DNA from 3 places in the Streptomyces sp. TE5632 genome. Region 2 is predicted to be linked to each of the others. Evidence: riboswitches for the same ligand, from Rfam matches in the RefSeq annotation. Region 2 holds a riboswitch; each other region holds the start of a gene.

What was found. Region 2 has a riboswitch for glycine ahead of gcvT (glycine cleavage system aminomethyltransferase GcvT). Riboswitches for the same ligand answer to the same signal wherever they lie in the genome.
Region 1: linked by a shared signal. The riboswitch ahead of cycA (D-serine/D-alanine/glycine transporter) and the one ahead of gcvT (glycine cleavage system aminomethyltransferase GcvT) in region 2 are both predicted to bind glycine.
Region 3: linked by a shared signal. The riboswitch ahead of gcvP (aminomethyl-transferring glycine dehydrogenase) and the one ahead of gcvT (glycine cleavage system aminomethyltransferase GcvT) in region 2 are both predicted to bind glycine.

What each region holds. Positions count from the first base shown of each region.
Region 1 covers NZ_JBSSEA010000003.1:6,254,553-6,261,970, reverse strand. Annotated here, with positions in the region: gene ACVW19_RS33830 (hypothetical protein) at 66-596, shown strand; partial or broken gene ACVW19_RS33825 (IS6 family transposase) at 709-1,189, opposite strand; gene ACVW19_RS33820 (YceI family protein) at 1,347-2,225, opposite strand; glycine riboswitch at 2,807-2,903, shown strand; glycine riboswitch at 2,904-2,995, shown strand; gene cycA (D-serine/D-alanine/glycine transporter) at 3,317-4,813, shown strand; gene ACVW19_RS33810 (aldo/keto reductase) at 5,144-6,133, shown strand; partial or broken gene ACVW19_RS33805 (IS6 family transposase) at 6,167-6,298, opposite strand; gene ACVW19_RS33800 (hypothetical protein) at 6,476-7,418, shown strand, end outside.
Region 2 covers NZ_JBSSEA010000003.1:4,016,707-4,024,124, reverse strand. Annotated here, with positions in the region: gene ACVW19_RS23705 (ABC transporter substrate-binding protein) at 1-1,412, opposite strand, end outside; gene ACVW19_RS23700 (enhanced serine sensitivity protein SseB C-terminal domain-containing protein) at 1,838-2,587, opposite strand; gene ACVW19_RS23695 (enhanced serine sensitivity protein SseB) at 2,768-3,559, opposite strand; gene ACVW19_RS23690 (AAA family ATPase) at 3,641-4,306, opposite strand; glycine riboswitch at 4,524-4,621, shown strand; glycine riboswitch at 4,622-4,744, shown strand; gene gcvT (glycine cleavage system aminomethyltransferase GcvT) at 4,811-5,938, shown strand; gene gcvH (glycine cleavage system protein GcvH) at 6,102-6,479, shown strand; gene glyA (serine hydroxymethyltransferase) at 6,495-7,418, shown strand, end outside.
Region 3 covers NZ_JBSSEA010000001.1:356,051-363,468, forward strand. Annotated here, with positions in the region: gene ACVW19_RS01835 (hypothetical protein) at 1-413, shown strand, start outside; gene ACVW19_RS01840 (DUF5999 family protein) at 795-998, shown strand; gene ACVW19_RS01845 (TOBE domain-containing protein) at 1,241-1,636, shown strand; partial or broken gene gcvP (aminomethyl-transferring glycine dehydrogenase) at 1,727-4,614, opposite strand; glycine riboswitch at 4,787-4,883, opposite strand; gene ACVW19_RS01855 (PRC-barrel domain-containing protein) at 5,002-5,379, shown strand; gene ACVW19_RS01860 (DNA polymerase IV) at 5,499-6,854, opposite strand; gene ACVW19_RS01865 (MerR family transcriptional regulator) at 6,953-7,418, opposite strand, start outside.

The DNA.
Region 1 (7,418 bases), 2.2 Mb from region 2:
GGCACCGCTCTTCCGATGTGGTGCCGTATTGCCCTGTTCCGACCCTCCCACCGGAGGCTGTAGCGATGCACCACCGTGCCCGCCGTTTCCCCCAGTCGGCTGTCCCGCAGGCAGCGGGCCGGCGGCTGCCAGAACCACGGCTGCTCAGCGGCGTCTACGGGCTCGTCCTGGCCAGTGCGCTGGCGGCTGCCCTCGACTCCCCCGGAGAGAAGACCGACCCTGGATCGGACGCGGTGTGGGTCCTGCTCACCGCCCTCGCCTCTGCGGCCGCCCACGGTTACGCCCACGTTCTCGCGCACCGGATGTCGGCGGACCCCGGCGGTTCCTGGGTCGGGCTGCGCGCCATGCTCGCCGAGTGGCCCGTCGTCGCGGCGGCTGTTCCCACCGTCGTGCTGCTGCTGACCGCGATGCCCTCCTGGTGGACGGAGGCCGAGGCGGTGAACACCGCACTGGTGTTCAACACCTTGCTCCTCGCCGGTTTGGGGGCGTGGACCGCGCGCCGCGCGGGCCGTGGGTGGGGGGCTTCGCTCCGGGCCGGAACCGGCGACATGCTGATCGGCCTGGTGATCATCGTGGCCAACGCCCTGATCAAGTAGCGGCTGTGGCCGCCGTCGTGCAGGTCGCCTCCGAAGCGTTGTCAAGTTGTCCATGGCGTGTCTGGCTGATGGGGTGCCAGGCCTCGGCGGGCGGGCAGGTGCTGTCGGCGTCCTGGTTCCAAATCGCGAAGCGGCGGTGCGTCTCGGCGCGGTGCTGAGGGGCGGTGAGGCGGTGGCGTCGGGGCCTGAAGTGCGGTGAGATCGCGCTGGACACGGACAGGAACCGCTGTGTCCCGGTGGCGGAACGGAAGCCCTTCATTGCGCGTTCGCGCTGTCGGGTGGGCTGGTGGGAGTCCTCCTCCAGGTTGTTGAGGCACTTCGACTGCCGGTGTTCGACCGAGGGCGTCAACTCCCGGTGGGCGACGCCGCAGGAGCGGAGCCTGTCGGTGACCAGCACCCGGGGACACCCGGCACTGCTTCTTCATCGGCTTGGCCAGGAACCGCTTCGCGGCCGTCGCGTCGCGCCGGGACTGCGTGCGGTCGTCCAGGACGGCGACGTCCTGGACGACCGCACGCCGCAGCTGGTACCGCACCCCGTTGACCTTCACGAAGACCTCGTCCAGGTGCCACTTGTCGCCGGCTTGGGCGTCCCGGACGAGCCGAGGCTCCTCGTCGGCGCCGAAGCTCTCCCCGAGCGCCTCCGCCACCGCTTCCGCAAACTCGCGGTCGGGCAGCACCAGCACATGTCTCACTTCGCTCACAAGAGCCCTTGCCGGGCGTCTTTCGGGACAGCGAACGCCAGGTCGGTGGTCAGCTCTTGGGCACGACCTGCACGTCGATGTCGACCCGGATGGTGGGGCCAACGGCGGCGATACCCCGCGCCAGCATCGTCTGCCAGCTCACCTGGAAGTCGTCGCGGTGCAGTTCGGTGGTGACCCGGCAGGCCGCACGGGCCTCGCCCTGCATGCCGTTGCCGAGCCCGAGGTATTCCATGTCCAGCGTGACCGTACGCGCCACCCCGCGCAGCCACAGCTCGCCGATGACGTCCCACCGATTGCCGCCCCGGGGCACGAACCGGTCGCTGTAGAACTCGATGGTCGGAAACCGCGCCACGTCCAGGAAGTCCGCCGACCGCAGATGGTCGTCACGCATCCTCACATTGGTGTCGATGGACCCCGCGTCGATCACCACGTGCATCGCCGTCTGCGTCGCGTCACCGGTAATCCGCACCACCCCCGCGAAGGAGTTGAACCGGCCGTGCACCCGGGCCACCCCGATGTGCCGCGCGGTGCAGGCGATCGAGGAGTGCGCCAGATCGATCTCCCAGTCGCCCGGCGCGGGCATCTCCAGCGGCTGTGCCGCCCGCAGGGTCACATCGCCGAGCGAGGCCAGGGAGTTCTCGGTGACCGTGCACGGCACCCGGTACGGCAGGTACCCCTCGGCGAACACCGCGAGCCGGTACTCCCCCGCCGGAATTGTGGCCACGAACGATCCGAAGGGGTCCGTCCCGCCCTCGACCATGGTGCGTCCCACGGTGTCGCTGACCGCGAATCGGGCGTGCGGCACCGGCTCGTTGGCCGGGCTGAGGATCCGGCAGCTCAGCACTCCGGCATTCGAGGGAGTCTGCACAGCTGCCAGGGGGCCCGTCTGATGCTGTTTCGTTCGGCTTGCCAACCAGCGGCCCATCATGTGCGACACCCTCTGCGTAACGTCAAGAACACCGATCGCCGGACGCATATTCGATCACCCCGAGGCTTTGGATGCAATAGGCAATTACCCTGATCCTTTTCAACCTGGCCGCGTGGTCGGGGCGTTGGCGGGGGAGGCCTCTACGGGACAACGAAACTCCTGGTAGATGGGTTCTCGACCAAGATCACCCGTGTCCGCCAGGAGCTTCGTGCGCTTGTCTACCCGTCGTCGATTGATCTGTCCAGCCACACCCTGAACCGCCCCGGGTTTCGCAGAGTCCGGTGACCTTGCCTCAAGCGGGACTTCGGGATGGCTTCTTGGCGCCGCCACCCCTCGCGTTCGCACCAAACGGCCATGCCCCGTACGGAGCCACGACGGCAAACGGCTCGCCTACGTCCGCGGCCGCAAAAAGGGGACGATCCCGGCGGCCGACGCACAGGGCCGACCCGGTTTCGGGAGCGGCCCGCACCCGCGGGAAGGTGCACGCGATCCTGAAACGCCGCCCTACCCGGAAGTAAACGATCAACGTTCGCGCAGGTCTTGACCGGCTGCCGGTGCGGGCCTAGCCTCACATCGCCGCTCATCCCGCTGCGGGAGAGCACCGGGTCAGCCAGACCCGGGCGCCGAAGGAGCAACACCTCCCCGGAAACTCTCAGGCACCCCTACCGCTCGGGCAGGCACCTCTGAAAAGCAGGCGCTCCCGCGCCTCGCCCACGGTGCAAGCCGCGAACTTCCGCGGCGAAGCTCTCAGGCCCCATGACAGAGGGGGAGGCTCCACTCGGCAGCGCGGGTTCCTGCCCGTGCCCGACCTTTGAGGACCCCCCGATGGCTTTCTCGTTACCCCGCCGCCGGCCGCCGGCTGCCCGTCGGCATCCCGACTGAGCTCCGGCTTTCCCACCCACGGCCCTCCCTCATGGGCCCACACCCCTTGAAGGCGTGTCCGGCGTGTCCGGCGTGCCCGGCACCCCGCCGGCCGCCCCACCACTCATGCCGACTCTTTGTGCCCACTCGCTCCTCCCATGCGTGTGCGGCCGCATCCCATGACACGTCTGTCACGGCCCGCACGCACCAAAGATCCACGAGGTTCGCACATGCACGACAGCAGCAAAGCCGTCCCGACCACCGCCCCGGCACCCGGGACGGAGCCCGCGACGGAGCCCGGACAACCCCCCTCCCCCGCGGGCGAACAGCACCTCTCCCGGCAGTTGTCCAACCGGCACATCCAGCTGATCGCGATCGGCGGCGCCATCGGCACCGGCCTGTTCATGGGGTCGGGCAAGACGATCTCACTGGCCGGCCCCTCGGTGATCTTCGTTTACATGATCATCGGCGCGATGTTGTTCTTCGTGATGCGGGCGATGGGAGAGCTGCTGCTCTCCAACCTGCGCTACAAGTCCTTCGCCGACTTCGCCTCGGACCTTCTCGGACCGTGGGCCGGCTTCTTCACGGGGTGGACCTACTGGTTCTGCTGGATCGTCACCGGCGTCGCCGACGTCATCGCGATCGCCGGGTACGTGTCGTACTGGTGGGGAGGGCTCGCGCTGTGGATCCCGGCACTCGCGGCGGTCGTCCTGCTGATCGTTTTGAACCTGCCCACGGTGAAGGCGTTCGGTGAGACCGAGTTCTGGTTCGCACTGATCAAGATCATCGCCATCGTGACACTGATCGTCGTCGGATTCGGCATGGTACTGGGCGGCTTCCAGGCACCCGGGGGCGCCACCGCGAGCTTCTCCAACCTCTGGAACGACGGCGGCTTCTTCCCCACCGGCCCCATGGGGTTCGTCGCGGGATTCCAGATCGCGACCTTCGCCTTCGTCGGCATCGAACTGGTCGGCACCACTGCGGCGGAAACCAAGAACCCGGAACGGAACCTGCCCAAGGCGATCAACTCGATCCCGGTACGCGTGATGCTGTTCTACGTGGTGGCCCTGATCGCGATCATCACCGTCACACCCTGGCGCCAGATCAGCGCGGACCGCAGCCCCTTCGTCGTGATGTTCACACTGGCCGGCCTCGGCATCGCCGCCTCCGTGATCAACTTCGTGGTGCTGACCTCTGCTGCCTCGTCCGCGAACTCGGGCATCTACTCCACCTCACGGATGGTCTACGGCCTGGCCCAGGAGGGCGACGCGCCGGCCCGTTTCGGCAAGCTCACCTCCAGGAAGGTACCGGTCAACGCCCTGCTCCTGTCCGGCCTCTTCCTGCTCCCCGGTGTCGTCATGGTCACCATGGGCGACTCGATCATCGAGGCCTTCACGCTGGTGACCACCATCTCGGCCCTGCTGTTCATGTTCGTCTGGTCGATCATCCTGATCTGCTACCTGGTGTACCGCAAGCGCCGTCCTCACCTGCACGAGGCGTCGACGTTCAAGATGCCTGGCGGCGTCGTCATGTGCTACGTCGTACTCGCCTTCTTCGCGTTCCTCGTCTGGGCACTGACCCAGAAGGAGGACACCCTGCAGGCGCTGCTGGTGACCCCGGTGTGGTTCGTCATTCTCGGCATCGCGTGGACAGTGCTCCGTCACCGCCGCCGTCAGGTCCGGCAGACGGCGTCCCCGGCCGACTCCCCGGAACAGCCCCTGCGCTGAGACGACCTCACCACATGAGGGGCCCCGCAGGCTCGCCACCCGAGGCGAAGCTGATCCGGCTCACCGGCACGAACCGCCCAACCTCTGGCTGCGTGGTGTGACGGGCTGTACTGGCTGGGGCGGGACACGGTCGTTGTGTGGTTGCGGGACGGCGCCGCCCTCCCAGAACCTGGGTTCTGGGAGGGCGGCGGCGTGCTTGGAGCCGGCGGTGCCCGTGTCGCCCGGTGCCTCTCACAGGATGCCGGGTGGTGGAATCCGTCGCTAAATGGATGAGGGGCTTCGTGCCGCCCGGGCAATGAACGAGTACGCAGGGAAAGGCTGGGACACGGCATGCAGAAGCGCAGTCTGCGGGACCTCCAGGTATCGGCCATCGGCCTGGGGTGCATGGGCATGTCCGCCTTCTACGGATCCACCGATCGCGAGGAGGCGATCGCGACCATCCGGCGCGCCCTCGACCTCGGGGTGAACTTTCTCGACACCGCGCAGATGTACGGGCCGCTCACCAATGAGTCACTCGTCGGCGAGGCGATCCGGGGACATCGCGACAAGTACGTGATCGCGACGAAGTTCAACTACCGGATGGACAACGCCGTACCCGGAGACATCAGCACGGTCGGCCCCCAGGACGGCTCGGCCGAGCACGTCCGGAGCTCGGTCCACGGCTCCCTGCAGCGGCTGGGGACCGACCACATCGACCTGTACTACCAGCACCGGGTCGACCCGGACGTACCCATCGAGGAGACGGTCGGCGCGCTGGGCGAGCTGGTCGCCGAGGGCAAGGTGCGGTACATCGGCCTGAGCGAGGCGAGCGCGGAGACCGTCCGGCGCGCCCACGCCGTGCACCCGGTCACCGCGGTGCAGAGCGAGTACTCGCTGTGGTCACGGGACGTGGAGGCCGAGGTGCTGCCCGCCTGCCGGGAGCTGGGCATCGGCTTCGTCCCGTATTCACCGCTCGGCCGCGGTTTCCTCGCCGGGCGGTTCACCTCGCCGGACGAGCTGGACGCGGACGACTGGCGCCGCGAGAACCCGCGCTTCCAGGACGCCAACCTGGAGGCGAACCTGCGGCTGGCGGCCAAGGTGAAGGAGATCGCCGCCGAGAAGGACGTGGCCCCGGCCCAGTTGGCCATCGCCTGGGTGCTGGCCCAGGCCGAGGGCCTGGTGCCGATCCCGGGCACCAAGCGCCGCACCTACCTGGAACAGAACGCCGCCGCGGTCGGCATCGCGCTGACCGAGGACGACCTGGCCCGCATCGACGCGGAACTGCCCGAGGCGGCGGGCGAACGATATGACGAGGCAGGGATGCGAACCATCAATCGCTAGCCGGGGCTCGGCAGCGGCTGCCAGGTTCTGCGTCCGGCGGCTGCGCAGCTCATTCGCACGGATCCGGCCGATCCTCGCACACCGACGCCGGATCGTCTCGTACGAGACGATCACCTCGCGCTCGAACATCAGCTCCTCGACTTCCCGGAACAACAGCGGGAACCGGCCATGACGGCTGCCACCCGTTTGGCCCCGTTCGCGCGCGGGCGCCCCCCGGCACCTTCCGTGCGTTCCCCGGCCGGCCTGTGGCTCCACCGCGGCCGACAGCACCGCGCCGCACACCTGTACGCCATACTGTCCCAAAAGGCGCGAAACGTCCGGCGAGTTCATGGAGGCGGACCCATGCAGGACAACGCCGAGCACGACGAGGACCCCGTCGAGGAGCACGACCTGGACGACGGCGAACCCAGCGCCGAGGACGAGTCGGCCACGGCCCACGAGGACACCGACGCTTTCGGCGGTGAGCCGGCCGACGCGGCTCCTGACGTCTTCCTCGACGTTCCTGTGCTGAAGGTCGACCAGATCGACTTGGACGTGGAGGACCTGCGGGCGCATGTCTCACTGCAGGCCGAGGTGTTGGACCTGTTGAAGTTGAACGTGGGCGCCGACGTCGCACTCGGCAGGGTGCACCTGGGCATCTCGGGTGTGGAGGCGCAAGCCCAGCTCAAGGTGCGCCTCCACAACGTCGTGACGATTGTCAACCGGGTGCTGACCACGCTCGATCGCAACCCGGAGATCGTCCAGGAGTTGGCACGCGGGGTCGGTTCCGCCGTACAGGACGTCGGTGGCGGTGCCCGCCAAGCCGTTGGTGAGCTGGGCACGGGCGCGGGAAGGGCCGTCGAGGACGTCGGCCGGGGTGCCGGGTCCGCCGTACAGGACGTGGGACGCGGCGCCGGCGGTGCGGTCGACGACCTGGGACGCGGCGCCGGGAGGGCCGTGCAGGACGTCGGCGGTGGCGCCGGGCGAGCGGTGGAGGACGTCGGTGCCGGGGCGAGCCAGGCCGTCGGCGATGTCGGCGGGAATGCCGGCGACACCGCCGGGGACGTGGCCGAGGCCGCGGGCGGCACCGCGCAAAAAGCCGTCGAGGACGTCACCGAGGCGACAGGCGACACCGCCGGCCGGACGAGGCCGGCCGGATCAAGCACGTCACACGGGCCCGCCGACGGGGACCGGGACCGGACCGCCCGGAGCAAGAGCGGCACCCGCCCGCGCCGGGCCCGCGGCGAGGACGGGAAGGAAGCACCTCGGCCCACCCGTCGCACCCCCCGGAGGCGGGACGAGCCCC
Region 2 (7,418 bases):
CCGATGAAGTTGAAGCCGTCGTTGAAGTCACCGGTCCAGCCGAGCATGTGCAGGTCGCAGGAGCCCGACTCGGTGGCGTCCAGGTAGTCCGGGGCCCACTTCATGGCCTTCGGCGTGACGGTGATGCCGGACTTCTCCAGGTCGTCCTTCATCAGCTCGAACAGGTCCTGCGGGGCAGGCATGTACGGGCGGGTGACCTCGGTCGGGTAGCAGAAGTCGACCTTGAGCTTCTCCTGGCCGGCCTTCTTGAGGAGCTTCTTGGCCTCGGCCGGGTCGTACGGGTACTGCTTGACGTCCTTGGAGTAGCCCTCGATCGTGTCGGGCATGAACTGGTCGGCGACCTTGCCGCCCTCGGGCAGCTGGGTCTTGACCAGGTTCTCGCGGTCGATCGAGTGCGCGATGGCCTGGCGGACTTCCTTCTTCTTCAGCGCGGGGTTGGCCTCCTGGCTCATGCCCACGTAGAAGAGGTTGAAGACGCCACGGGTCGGGACGACGTAACCCTGCTTCTCGAGGGTCTTGACGTCGGCCGGAGCGACGAGGTCGTAGCCGTCGATGTCACCGGCCTGGAGCGCCTGGCGGCGCGTCTGCTCGTCGGAGATCGTGCGGAAGACCAGGTTCTTGATCTTCGCCTTCTCGCCCCAGTAGTCGTCGAAGCGCTCGAGGGAGACTTCCTTGTTGCCCTTGTTCCACTTCGTGATCTTGTACGGGCCGGTACCGGCGACCGTGCCGGCCTCCTGGCTGTACTTGGGGTACGTGATGGCGTCGCCCTTGGCGGAGGCGTCCTGCTTCTTGTACTCCTCGATCGCCTTCGGCGAGTGGATCGCCAGGGCGTTGAGGGAGAAGCCGCCGGGGAGGTTGGCGGAGGGCTCCTTGACCTCGATGACGGCGGTGTTCTCGTCCTTCGCGGTGCAGGACTTGTAGTTCGCCTTGGGCGTTTCCTTGTCCTCGTTCTTCGCGAACCCGCCCATGATGGTCTGCCAGTAGTAGGAGACCGCGCTGGACTGGTAGGTGCCCGTCCAGTTGAACCAGTGGTCGTAGTTGGCGCAGACGGCCGCGGCGTTGAACGCCTCGCCGTCGTGGAACTTCACGTTCTTGCGGAGGTTGAAGGTCCAGACGGTGCCCTTGTCGTTGCTGGACCAGTCCTCGGCGAGACCGCCGACCATCTCGCTGCCGCCGGACTCGTGCTCGATGAGAGCCTCGAACGCCTGCCGCGTCACACGGAAGGTTTCACCGTCGCTCGCGAGGGAAGGGTCCAGGGAGCCTGGATCACCGGCGCCGGCGAAGACGAAGGTGTCCTTCCTGCCGTCGCTCTTGTTGTCACTGTCCCGGTCGCTGGAGCAGCCCGTGGCGATCAGAGCGACCGCCACCGCGGCCGTGATCGCCCGAGCCGCTCGGGACTTGGTTATGCGCATATTGGGGCCACTCCGGGTCCGCTATGTGGATGCATCTTGACCGGCCGAACACTACAGATGTTCACAGCGAGTCGAGAACAGTCCGGATACCGGTGATACCTACCTGAGATCTGAACGGTCGACATAAGGGACGCTTCAGGCGCCCCTCCGCCCGGAAGTGACCATCTCGAGACATCCGACGCGTCCCCAACGGCCGCTCGGGAAGCGCCGGACGGCGTGAAGAACGAGTGAAACCGCAGGTGACAGGCGGTCAATCGGCCATAGCTGAGCGCACATGACCCAAAAACTGACGTGACATCAGTCTCGTCGACGGCAAGGACATTCACCGTCGGCACCGGTGTCCACCATCTGGACACCGTCACGCTGAGTCAGTAACGGCGGGCACGACGGCCCCGCCGTCCCGGCCTCTCGTGGATACGGCCCGGTCAGCGCTGGTGCGCGGGCGGGTAGCCGGAGCCGGCGACGGGCGGCGGAACGGCCCCGTGGGCCTCACGGTCGTAGAACGGGCGGGCGTTGGCCCGCAGCCACATGGCGACCGGGTCGTGCTCGTCGGTCATCGCGACGGTCGACACCGGGAGCCCGTCCGGGACGGCACTGAGGGACTGCTGCATCATCGCGCGCACCGCGTCGACGGCCGGCGGCGAGGTGTCGTAGACGTCGAGTCCGATGGCGAGATACGGCGCGCCCAGCGCCGGCTGCACCCAGGCGCGGCGCAACGCGCGCACGGCGGGCGTACGGTGCGCGTTCTGCGTGAGCAGGGCGTAGAACTGGGGGATCTCGATGGCGGGTTCGGACAGCCGCAGGGGTCCGGCGGGCTGCCGGTCGAGGCCGGTGGCGAGCCGGCGCAGATCGAGCCACGGGATGCCGAGGCCGCCACCGGGGGCGTGCGGGTTGAGCCAGAGGCCGTAGCGGTCGGGGTAGAGGGCGCGGGCGGCCTCAAGGCCGTCGACGACCTCGTAAGACCGGTTCCAGCCACTGGCGGACAGCTCCTGGGCGGAGGTCACGCAGGGCGCGTAGCCGAAGCCGTCTACCTCCATGTTCCCGTACTGGGCGTCCGGGGAGCCGGCCTGACCGTGCCACAGCAGCATCCAGACATGACCCGAGGAGGGGGTCGCGAGCGCGCGAAGCAACGCCTCATAGGCGTCGTAACGCCCGGGGGTCACCTGGCGCAGCATGTGCTCGACCTGCCCGGCCGCCGCGGTGCCAGCGCTCACTTTGTATCGCCCCTCCGTACAACACCCTCGCCCCAGCCAACGAACCTAGCTTAAGCCGCCCGCGGCCCGGGGGCTCCGCCCGTCCGCCGGGCACCGGCGAGCCGACGGACGGACGGCCTCCCACTCGCTCCGCCGGGCGGATCAGCCCTCGCGCTGGTAGAAGGGGCGGACGCGGTCGCGCATCCACTGGCCGACCGGGTCCTGGGCCACGTCCAGGAGGACCAGGTTGACGGGCCACTTCACCGGCCGGAGGCCCAGCGCGCGGCCCAGGGCGTCACCGGGCAGGGTCCGCAGATCCCCCTCCCACTGGGACAGTTCGACCCCGACGAACAGCACCGGGTCCTCGGTCTCGATCTCGGCGAGGCAGCGGCGGGCGGTGCTGACGACACCGATCGCCTCGAACTCCGCGCCCGCGGCGGCGAGGAAGTCCACCGGATCGTCCTGCCAGTCGGGCTCGAACAGCTTGACCCGGCCGCCGCCCTCCGGACCGTCCAGCGGGCCGCGTCCGGCCCGGCACAGTTCGGCCACGGCGGGCGGCGGCAGCGGGACGCCGACCACGCCGCCGGGGTTCACCGCGATCCCGGCCTGCGGCGGCAGACCCCGCGCGAACTCCACCGCGGGCGCGACGGTGAACGACATGTGGGAGCCGACCACCTGGCGGAACTGTTCCTCGGAGCTGAAGACCGGGACGTACGCCTGTCCCTCGATCTCCAGGGTGGGCAGGTCCAGCGGGCCGCTGTGCGGGCCGCCGCCGTTCGGCAGCGGAACCCAGACGAAGCTCCTGCCCAGCACCTCGATGATCCGGCCGTCCGCCGAGGGGACGCCGAGGGAGGCGGAGAGCACCTCCTCCAACTCATTGCCGGGCCATCCTCCGTGCGGATGGGGGTGAGTCTGTGCCGGGAAGTCCGCGGAGAAGCCCGCCGGGAAGTCCATCTGCCTACCGCCTGCCTGGAACCACTGCTGTGGCTGAAAAGGCTAACCGCTGCCGCGCCGGGGCCGTCAGCCGTGCGGCCGTCAGCCCGTGAAGTCGATGCGGCGCAGCGCGTTCGCCGCGTCCCGGTCGACCAGGATCGCCGAGCCGCAGCCCGCGGGCGGGGCGCCGCGCTCCACGGACCGCAGCAGCCGGTCGACGGCGGTGCGGTGCCGCAGGAAGGCGTACCGGGAGACGCCGCGGCCGCGCTCACGCTGACCGTCCAGCGCCTGCTCCGGGAGGACGTCGAGCAGCAGCAGATGCAGCCCCGCACCCCGGCGGCGGGCCTCGCGGGCCAGCCAGCGGCGCACCCAGGCGTGGGTACCGCAGTCGTGCACGACGACCCCCTCGCCGGTGCGCAGGGCACGGCTCAGCCCGGCGTAGTGGTCGAGGCGGACCAGGGGCCGGTACACCGCGTACGGCAGGAGGCGCGGCATGCGGCGGTCCCAGCGGTCGCGGGTGTCCTGGGAGTCGATCCGGGTACCGCGCACCGCGCGCCGCATCAGCGTGGATTTCCCGCTGCCGGGCAGTCCGGTGACCACGACGAGGTCGCGGGGGCCGAAGAGCAGGGCGTGCGGACTGCGGCCGGCGCACTCGCGCAGGTCGCGGACGACGGGCGCCGGCAGCGCGCCGCGGGCCTCCCCGGCCGAGGGGGCCTGCTGCCCGGGCGGCGCGACACCCGTGGTGGCGTACGCCGTGGTCCTGTTCACCGTGAGTCCTCCCCTGGGGCAGGCGCCTGAGCACCGTCCCCGCCGAGTGTAAAGAGAAGGTAACGGCGGAGCCTCTTCATTCCGTCCGTTTCCCGACACAGACCTGTCACAGCCGTCCGTACAGGCTTGAACACCCTGTGCGTACGAGAGAAAGGTCCCCCTGCCGAAGCCTCGCGATGCGTGCAATGATGAGCGCGCCAACTGCATACCGGCCGTTTGAATCCGCGCGGGAGAGTCCCTGGCACGTTTCGCCGGGGCGCCGAAGGAGCAAGTACCTCCCTTGAATCTCTCAGGCACCGTTACCGCGCGGGCCAGGCACATCTGAAAAGCGGGCCGCCGTGCGAGTTCCCGGCGGCTCCACCCAAGGTGCAAGCCGTGACGTCCCCTGCGCGGACGGTCATGGCGAACCTCTCAGGTTCCGATGACAGATGGGGAGGAACGTCCTCACCCTCCCCGTGCTCGGCCCCGGCCGGCGGGGACCCCATCGCCCTGGGAGACCGACCGATGAGCAGTACCGAACTTCGCCGGACAGCGCTCGACGCCCTGCATCGTTCGCTCGGCGCCACGATGACCGACTTCGCCGGCTGGGACATGCCCCTGCGCTACGGCTCCGAGCGCGACGAGCACAACGCCGTGCGCACGAAGGCGGGCCTCTTCGACCTCTCGCACATGGGCGAGATCACCGTCACCGGCCCGCAGGCGGCGCGGTTCCTGGACTACGCCCTGATCGGCAACATCGGGACCGTCAAGCCCGGCCGCGCCCGCTACACCATGATCTGCGGCGAGGACGGCGGCATCCTGGACGACCTGATCGTCTACCGGCTCGGTGAGGCCGAGGCCCCCGAGTACCTGGTCGTCGCCAACGCCTCCAACGCCCAGGTGGTGCTGGACGCCCTCGTGGAGCGGTCGGCGGGCTTCGACGCCGAGGTCCGCGACGACCGCGACGCGTACGCGCTGATCGCGGTGCAGGGCCCCGAGGCCGCCGGCATCCTCAAGACCTTGACCGACGCCGACCTGGACGGCCTGAAGTACTACGCCGGCCTGCCCGGCGCGGTCGCCGGCGTCCCCGCGCTCATCGCCCGTACCGGCTACACCGGCGAGGACGGCTTCGAGCTGTTCGTCGCGCCGGAGCACGCGGTCGAGGTGTGGCAGGCGCTGACCAGGGCGGGCGAGGGCGTGGGGCTGGCCCCGTGCGGGCTGGCCTGCCGGGACACGCTGCGCCTGGAGGCCGGCATGCCGCTGTACGGCAATGAGCTGAACGCCTCGCTGACGCCGTTCGACGCCGGGTTCGGCCGGGTCGTGAAGTTCGAGAAGGAGGGCGACTTCGTGGGCCGTGCCGCCCTGACCGAGGCCGCCGCCCGCGCCGAGCGGACCCCGCCCCGCGCTCTGGTGGGTCTGGTCGCCGAGGGTCGCCGGATCCCGCGCGCCGGGTACCCGGTGGTGGCCGGCGGCGAGGTGATCGGCGAGGTCACCTCCGGCGCGCCCGCACCGACGCTGGGCAAGCCGATCGCGATGGCGTACGTCGACGTGGCGCACTCCGCGCCGGGTACCCCGGGCGTGGGCGTGGACATCCGTGGCAGCCACGAGCCGTACGAGGTCGTGGCGCTGCCGTTCTACCAGCGGCAGAAGTGACACCGTCGTAGGACGTGGGTCGCGTACACAGCCGCATCGGCCGGTCCCGTAACCTCCCACCCCCTTCACCCCCCCTTCACCCCCCTTCACTCCCTTCACCCCCTTCACTCCCTTTCGTCGCCGTCGATCCCGGCGGTCCCTCGCACACAGGAGGATCCAGATCATGAGCACCCCCCAGCAGCTGCGTTACAGCAAGGAACACGAGTGGCTGACGGCCGCCGAGGACGGCGTGTCGACGATCGGCATCACGGAGCACGCGGCCAACGCGCTCGGCGACATCGTGTTCGTCCAGCTCCCCGGGGTCGGCGACACCGTGACCGCGGGTGAGACCTGCGGCGAGCTGGAGTCGACCAAGTCGGTCAGCGACCTGTACTGCCCGGTCACCGGCGAGGTCACCGAGGTCAACGAGGACGTGGTGAACGACCCGTCGCTGGTGAACTCGGCCCCCTTCGAGGGCGGCTGGCTGTTCAAGGTGCGGGTGAGCGACGAGCCGGCCGACCTGCTCTCGGCCGCCGAGTACGACGCCTTCGTCCAGGGCTGAGGAGGACGTAACCCCATGTCGCTTCTGAACACCCCGCTGCACGAGCTCGACCCGGCCGTCGCGGCGGCGGTCGACGCCGAGCTGCACCGTCAGCAGTCCACCCTCGAGATGATCGCCTCGGAGAACTTCGCCCCGGTCGCGGTCATGGAGGCCCAGGGCACGGTCCTCACCAACAAGTACGCCGAGGGCTACCCCGGCCGCCGCTACTACGGCGGCTGCGAGCACGTCGACGTGATCGAGCAGATCGCCATCGACCGGGTCAAGGAACTCTTCGGCGCCGAGCACGCCAACGTGCAGCCGCACTCGGGTGCGCAGGCCAACGCCGCCGCGATGTTCGCGCTGCTCAAGCCCGGCGACACGATCATGGGCCTGAACCTCGCGCACGGCGGGCACCTGACCCACGGCATGAAGATCAACTTCTCCGGCAAGCTCTACCACGTGGTCGCGTACCACGTGGACGACACCGGAGTCGTCGACATGGCCGAGGTCGAGCGGCTGGCCAAGGAGAGCAAGCCGAAGCTGATCGTCGCCGGCTGGTCGGCGTACCCGCGTCAGCTGGACTTCGCCGCGTTCCGCCGGATCGCGGACGAGGTCGGCGCGTACCTCATGGTCGACATGGCGCACTTCGCCGGTCTGGTCGCGGCGGGCCTGCACCCGAACCCGGTCCCGCACGCCCACGTCGTCACCACGACCACGCACAAGACGCTCGGCGGTCCGCGCGGCGGTGTGATCCTCTCCACGGCCGAACTGGCCAAGAAGATCAATTCCGCGGTCTTCCCCGGCCAGCAGGGCGGCCCGCTGGAGCACGTGATCGCGGCCAAGGCGGTCGCCTTCAAGGTCGCCGCGTCCGAGGACTTCAAGGACCGGCAGCGCCGCACCCTGGAGGGTGCCCGCATCCTGGCCGAGCGCCTGGTCAAGGACGACGTCAAGGCCGTGGGC
Region 3 (7,418 bases), on a different contig from region 2:
AGGGCGTGTCCGCGACGCGACTGGCCGGCTGGCGCTTCCTGATCCGCTGCGGCGACCGGGCGGTGGCAGCGGCCGACACCGTACTGACCCCCGACGGCTGGACCTTCTCCCGCTTCTTCGAAGGTCCGTACATCGCCTCCACCGAACTGGCCCTGCGCCAGGCCGAGTCCCTGTCACAGCCGTACCAGCCCCGGCTGTTGTCGGTGCCCGGCCTCTACATGCTGACCCTCTGGCTGCACGGCGACCGCACCGCGGACGGTGCCACCGGCCACCCCGCCGCCACCGACCTGCTCGTCCCGCTCGCCCCCGCGCCGCCCGGCATCGCGGCCCATCGCCCGCACCTGGTCGCGGAACTCCTCCCGGTGCTGACCCACCGGGTGACGCCCAACCGCCTGCTCGGCTCACCCGCCTGACCGACACGCGCGTCCCGCCCCGTCACTCCCGCACGACCACTCCCGTGCCCCGCCGCCCGATCCCCGCGGCGGGGCACCCGCGCGCCCCGAGCATCCACGGCCCGAGCGGCCCCGAGCGCTCCGAACCCTCGGACTAGCCTCATCCGGCCATGCGGAACCACCCGAAGTGACAGTGCAGTTGAGGTGAACCGTCCGCGCGGGTGACACGTCATCGACCTGTGAGGGGCGGTGCCGCGAAATCCCTGCGGATCGCCGTCCAGAGGGCAACACTTGTTTCCGACCGACCTATGACAACGGGGGGCGGCCATGAACGAGGTTTCACGCCGCGCGACAGAGACAACAGCCAACCCACAGGTCACAACAGAGCGAAAGATCCCATCCATGTGCCAGCATCCGTCACCGTGCCCCTCAGCCGAATCCGCCAACCGGGAGTCCGCCCGTCTCGTGGCGCACCACCCGGAGCAGGGCTGGAGCCTGCTGTGCAACGGTGTCGTGCTCTTCGAGGACACCGGTGAACTCCTGCCCGACGGCAGGAGCATCGCCCCGCAGCGTCCCGGGGGTCCCGCGGTGATGACCACCACCTGAGCTCCACCGGGCGGACCTGTGCCCACCCGCGGAACGGAAACCCCGCCCGGCGCTCGCCCGGTGACGAGCAGCCGGACCCACCCCGCGCGGAGCCGGGCACGGGCCTGGCCGTACGGGGCGAGCACGGCGGTTCCCGCGAAGCGCCTCTGAGCCCCGCCGGAGCCCGCCGAGGACGGCGGTCTCACGTCATCCGCTGGCGGCCCCGCCCCGTCCGGTTCCGCTCGCCGCCTATCGTGATCGGCATGCAGTCCTACACGATCGGCCAGGCAGCGCGGCTGCTCGGCGTCAGCCCGGACACCGCCCGACGCTGGGCGGACGCGGGCCGACTCACCACCCATCGCGACGAAGGCGGACGACGGCTCATCGACGGGCGGGACCTGGCCGCGTTCTCCGTCGACCTCGCGAAGGCCGGCGCCACCGAGGAGGGCACGCCGTACACCTCGGCCCGCAACGCCTTCCCCGGCATCGTCACCGCGATCAAACTCGGCGACGTGGCGGCCCAGGTCGAGATCCAGGCGGGCCCGCACCGTCTGGTCTCGCTGCTGACCCGCGAGGCCGTCGAGGAGCTCGGCCTGGAGGTCGGCATGGAGGCCACTGCCCGCGTGAAGTCGACAAACGTCCATATCGACCGTGCCTGACGGAAGCGGTACGCCGAAGGGCTCCGCTCCGGCCGTACGGCCGGAGCGGAGCCCTTCCACTCCTCGGTCCCGGTGACCGGGCCCTCGGCGTCAGTCGTCGTACGCGTCCAGCGGCGGGCAGGAGCACACCAGGTTGCGGTCGCCGAAGGCCTGGTCCACACGGCGCACCGGCGGCCAGTACTTGTCGGCCGCGCTCACACCGGTCGGGAAGACGGCCTCCTCACGGCTGTACGGGTGCTCCCACTCCGTGCCGAGCGCGGCGGCGGTGTGCGGGGCGTTGCGCAGCGGGTTGTCGTCCGCGGGCCACTCGCCGGAACCGACCTTCTCGATCTCCGCGCGAATCGCGATCATCGTCTCGCAGAACCGGTCGAGTTCGGCCAGGTCCTCGGACTCGGTCGGCTCGATCATCAGCGTTCCCGCCACCGGGAACGACATCGTCGGCGCGTGGAAGCCGTAGTCGATCAGCCGCTTGGCCACGTCGTCCACGCTCACGCCGGTCGCCTTGGTCAGCGGGCGCAGGTCGATGATGCACTCGTGCGCGACCAGCCCACCGGGGCCGGTGTAGAGCACCGGGTAGTGCGGCTCGAGACGCTTGGCGATGTAGTTGGCGCTGAGCACCGCCACCTGGGTGGCCCGCTTGAGCCCCTCGCCGCCCATGAGCCGGACGTACGCCCACGAGATGGGCAGGATGCCCGCGGAGCCCCACGGGGCGGCCGAGACCGGCCCGATCCCCGTCTCCGGCCCGGCCCCGGGCTGGAGCGGGTGGTTCGGCAGGTACGGCGCCAGGTGCGCCCGCACGCCGACCGGGCCGACATGCCGGGACCGCCGCCACCGTGCGGGATGCAGAAGGTCTTGTGCAGGTTCAGGTGCGAGACGTCGCCGCCGAAGTGTCCGGGCTTGGCCAGCCCGACCAGCGCGTTGAGGTTCGCGCCGTCCACGTACACCTGGCCGCCGGCCTCGTGCACCGCCGCGCAGATGTCGGCGACGTGCTCCTCGAACACACCGTGCGTCGACGGGTACGTGATCATCAGCACCGACAGCTCGTCGCGGTACTGCTCGATCTTCGCCCGCAGGTCGTCGATGTCGACCTCGCCGTCCTCGGCGGTCTTCACGACGACGACCTTCATCCCGGCCATGACGGCACTGGCGGCGTTGGTGCCGTGCGCGGAGGACGGGATGAGGCAGACGGTGCGCTGCTCGTCGCCGTTGGCCCGGTGGTAGCCGCGCACGGCGAGCAGCCCGGCCAGTTCGCCCTGGGAACCCGCGTTGGGCTGGAGGCTCACCTTGTCGTAGCCGGTGACCTCGGCGAGACGCTCCTCCAGTTCGTGGATGAGCGTGAGGTAGCCCTGGGCCTGCTCGGCCGGCGCGAAGGGGTGCAGCTGCCCGAACTCGGGCCAGGTGATCGGCTCCATCTCCGTGGTCGCGTTGAGCTTCATGGTGCAGGAGCCCAGCGGAATCATCCCGCGGTCCAGCGCGTAGTCACGGTCGGCGAGCCGGCGCAGGTAGCGCAGCATCGCGGTCTCGGAGCGGTGCTGGTGGAAGACGGGGTGCGTCAGGTACTCGTCGGTGCGCAGCAGGGCGTCCGGCAGGGTGTCGGGCGCCGCCGCGTCCAGGGTCTCGACGTCGGCCTCGACGCCGAAGGCGCTCCACACGGCGGCGAGCCGGGCCCGTGTGGTGGTCTCGTCGCAGGCGATCGAGACGTGGTCGGCGTCGACGAGAAGCAGGTTGACGCCGTTGTCCCGCGCGGCGGCGACGACCTCGGCACCCCGCCCCGGGACCCGCACGGTCAGCGTGTCGAAGTAGGAGCCGTGGACGATCTCCACGCCGCCGGCCCGGAGCCCTTCGGCGAGGACGGTCGCGTAACGGTGGGTGCGCCACGCGATGGTGCGCAATCCTTCGGGACCGTGGTAGACGGCGTACATCCCGGCCATCACGGCGAGCAGCACCTGGGCGGTACAGATGTTGCTGGTGGCCTTCTCACGGCGGATGTGCTGCTCACGGGTCTGGAGCGCGAGCCGGTAGGCCTGGTTTCCGTCCGCGTCGACGGAGACACCGACGAGCCGTCCGGGCAGGCTGCGCGCCATCTTCTCGTGCACGGCCATGTATCCGGCGTGCGGCCCGCCGAAGCCCATGGGCACACCGAAGCGCTGTGTCGTGCCGACCGCGATGTCCGCGCCGAGTTCGCCGGGCGACGTCAGCAGCGTGAGGGCGAGCAGGTCGGCGGCGACGGTGACCAGCGCGCCCAGCTCGTGCGCCCGGTCGATCACCGGCTTGATGTCGCGTACGGCTCCGGAGGCGCCCGGGTACTGGATCAGCACGCCGTTGATCCCGCGCTCGGCGATCTCGGCGGGGATGCCCTCGCTCAGGTCGGCGACGACGACCTCGACGCCGGTCGGCTCGGCACGGGTCTCGATCACGGCGATCGTCTGCGGCAGCGCGTCCGCGTCGACCAGGAACAGGCCGTTCTTGTTCTTGCCCATGCGCCGCGACAGCGCCATCGCCTCGGCGGCGGCCGTGCCCTCGTCGAGCAGTGAGGCCCCGGAGGTCGGCAGGCCGGTCAGTTCGGCGACCATGGTCTGGAAGTTCAGCAGTGCCTCGAGCCGTCCCTGCGAGATCTCCGGCTGGTACGGCGTGTAGGCCGTGTACCAGGCGGGGTTCTCCATCACGTTGCGCAGGATGACGGGCGGCGTGAAGGTCCCGTAGTACCCGAGCCCGATCATGGAGCCGAGCACCTCGTTGCGGTCGGCCAGCGATCGGAGTTCGGCCAGCACCTCGGGCTCGGTCCGGGCGCCCGGCAGGTCGAGCGCGTCGGCGTTCTTGATCACATCCGGGACCGCCGCGGCCGTCAGCTCGTCGAGCGAGCCGTAGCCGACCTGCGCAAGCATTTTGGCGCGGGCCTCGTGGTCGGGGCCGATGTGACGCTGCTCGAAGGGCGTTCCCTGTTCGAGCTCGGAGAGGGGAATGCGGTGGGCGGTCATTGCGGAGGCCTCCTGGTCTGACGACCTTCGAGGGGCACCATGACGGGTGCCCGGACGGCCTCCCCCTCTGTCATCTCAACCTGAGAGCTTCACCGGACCGCCGCAGGGCGTCCGGCTTTCACCGTCGGTGAGAGCGGGAGCCGTCGACACCCGCTCTGCTTTCCAGAGTGACCTCGTCCATGCGGTACGTGGGCCTGAGAGTTTCCGGGGAGGATTTGCTCCTTCGGCGTCCTCCGATGGTGTCCGGAGGACTCTCCCGCACGGGGTCAGCAGCCGCTGCCAGCGTACCAGCGAGGGCAACCCCCGGACCTTCGAGTGGCCGCCGGACCAATTGTGCCGTTTCGTAGTGCTGACGAATGATTGCGGATTGCGACCAGTGGAGGGCCCGTGCAGACCGACATCGATCCGCGCAACCTGATCGGCCGCAAGGCGTTCGACCGCAACGGAACCCGGATCGGCACCATCGACGAGGTCTATCTCGACGACGCCACCGGCGTACCCGAGTGGGCGGCGATACGCACCGGCTTGTTCAGCAGGGACGCCTTCGTCCCCCTGGAGCCGAGCGAGCTGATCGACGGCAGCCTCCACATTCCCTTCGAACGCGCCCTGATCAAGGACGCCCCCGACTTCGGCGTGGGCCGCCACCTCTCCCCGGAGCAGGAACTCCAGCTCTACCACCACTACGGTCTGGACATCTCCGCGCCTCCCCCGCTTCCGGACCACGACTTCGGCAAACTCGCCGACCGCGACGACCGCCCGGCCTGACGGCCCCCGGAGTCGGGAGCACGAAGCCCGCGGCCCCCTCACACCTGCGAGTGCCCCGGATCCATGCCCCCGGGACTCGCCCCCGAGCCGTCGCTAGTCTCCGCGCCGACCCGCGGCCTCTAGCTCTCCCCGGGACTTCGATCCACCAGTGGCAGCGGGTCCGCCGGTTGCAGGGCCGGGTCGTCGGTACGGAAGGTCTTCACCCGTCCCACCGCCGAGTCGGGCGTCTCGAACCGGACCGTGACCCGCCCCAAGCCGCTGCCCTGGACCCACCCGTGCCCGTACTCGGTGTGCCGTACATCGTGCCCGGCCGGCCAGCGCCGCTCCGCGCTCGTCCGCTGCTCTTCCTCCGTGGGTGCGGCCATCTGGCCCTCCTCGCCCGGCGACTCCTCCCCCCTGCCTCCCGCCGCCTGTGCGAACAAGTCCTCCTGGGTGTAGTCCGCGAGTCCGCTGACTCCCACGCCCAGCAGCCGTACTCCGCCTGTCGTGTCGACCGAGTCCAGCAGCCGCGCCGCCGCCTCGCGCACCACCGCCAGATCGTCCGTGGGCCCTCGCAGCGTCTCGGACCGGGTGAGCGTCGAGAAGTCGTAGCGCCGCACCTTCAGCACGATGGTCCGTCCCGCCAGCCCCGCTCCCCGCAGTCTGCGCACACAGCGGTCGGCGAGCCGTCGTACCTCTGTGCCGACCCGCACCCGGTCGTGAATGTCCACGTCATACGTGTCCTCGACCGACACCGACTTCGTCTCCCGCTCGGCCACCACGGGCCGTTCGTCCCGTGCCAGAGCCATGGCGTACAGCGCGTGTCCGTGTGCCTTGCCGAGCAACCGCACCAGCTCGTCCTCCCCGGCCTCGGCGAGCTCGTCGACCGTGTGGATCCCGGCCCTGCGCAGGTGGTCACCGGTGGCGGGCCCCACTCCCGGCAGCGTCCTGACCGGGAGCGGCGCCAGCAGGGCCCGCTCCCTCCCCGGCTCGATGAGCACCAGCCCGTCGGGCTTCGCCTGCTCCGAGGCGATCTTCGCCAGCATCTTGGAGGCGGCGAGCCCGACGGACCCTGTGAGCCCGGTGACCGCCCGTATGTCCGCGCGCAGTCTTGCCCCGGCCAGCCGGGCCGATCGCTCGTCCCAGGCCGCCCCGCCGGCCTCCAGGTCCACGAACGCCTCGTCCAGGCTCAAGGGCTCCACCAGCGGCGACAGCGCCCGCAGCAGCCCCATCACCTGGTCGCTGATCGACCGGTAGAACGCGAAGCGCGGCACGAGATACGCCGCGTTCGGCGCGAGCCGCCGCGCCTGCGCCATGGGCAGCGCGGAACGCACGCCGAAGAGCCGGGCCTCGTACGAGGCGGTGGCGACCACTCCACGCGGTCCGAGCCCGCCCACCACCACGGCTTTCCCTCGCAGGCTCGGCTTGGACGCCTGCTCCACCGAGGCGAAGAAGGCATCCATGTCGAGATGCAGGATGGTAGGCGCGGATCTCACATCTCCGATGCTGCCCTACGCCACTGACAATGCCCTGCCGCACGGGCCGGCCACCGGCCGCCCCGGACGACACGGGCCGCTCAGCCGGCCCCGACGGCTCAGACCGCGCGGTTCCTCCGCCGCGCCAGCTCGTCCGCCGGGTTGGGCCCGATCAGCGTCTCCCCGGTGTCGACACGCTCCCCGTGCAACTGGGACAGCGCGCTCTCGACATCCCGCCACACCACACCGACGGCGATCCCGAAAATCCCCTGGCCGCCCTGGAGCAGGGCATGGACCTCATCCGGCGTGTCGCACTCGTAGACCGTGGCGCCGTCGCTCATCAGCGTCATGCGCTCCAGGTCTCGGAAGCCTCGCTCCCGCAGATGCTGGACGGCGGTACGAATGTTCTGCAGCGACACGCCCGTGTCCAGGAACCGCTTGACGATCTTCAGGACGACGACGTCCCGGAAGCTGTACAGCCGCTGTGTCCCGGAGCCGTGCGCGGGCCGCACACTTGGCTCGACCAGGCCCGTGCGAGCCCAGTAGTCCAGTTGCCGGTAGGTGATGCCGGCGGCCGCGCAGGCC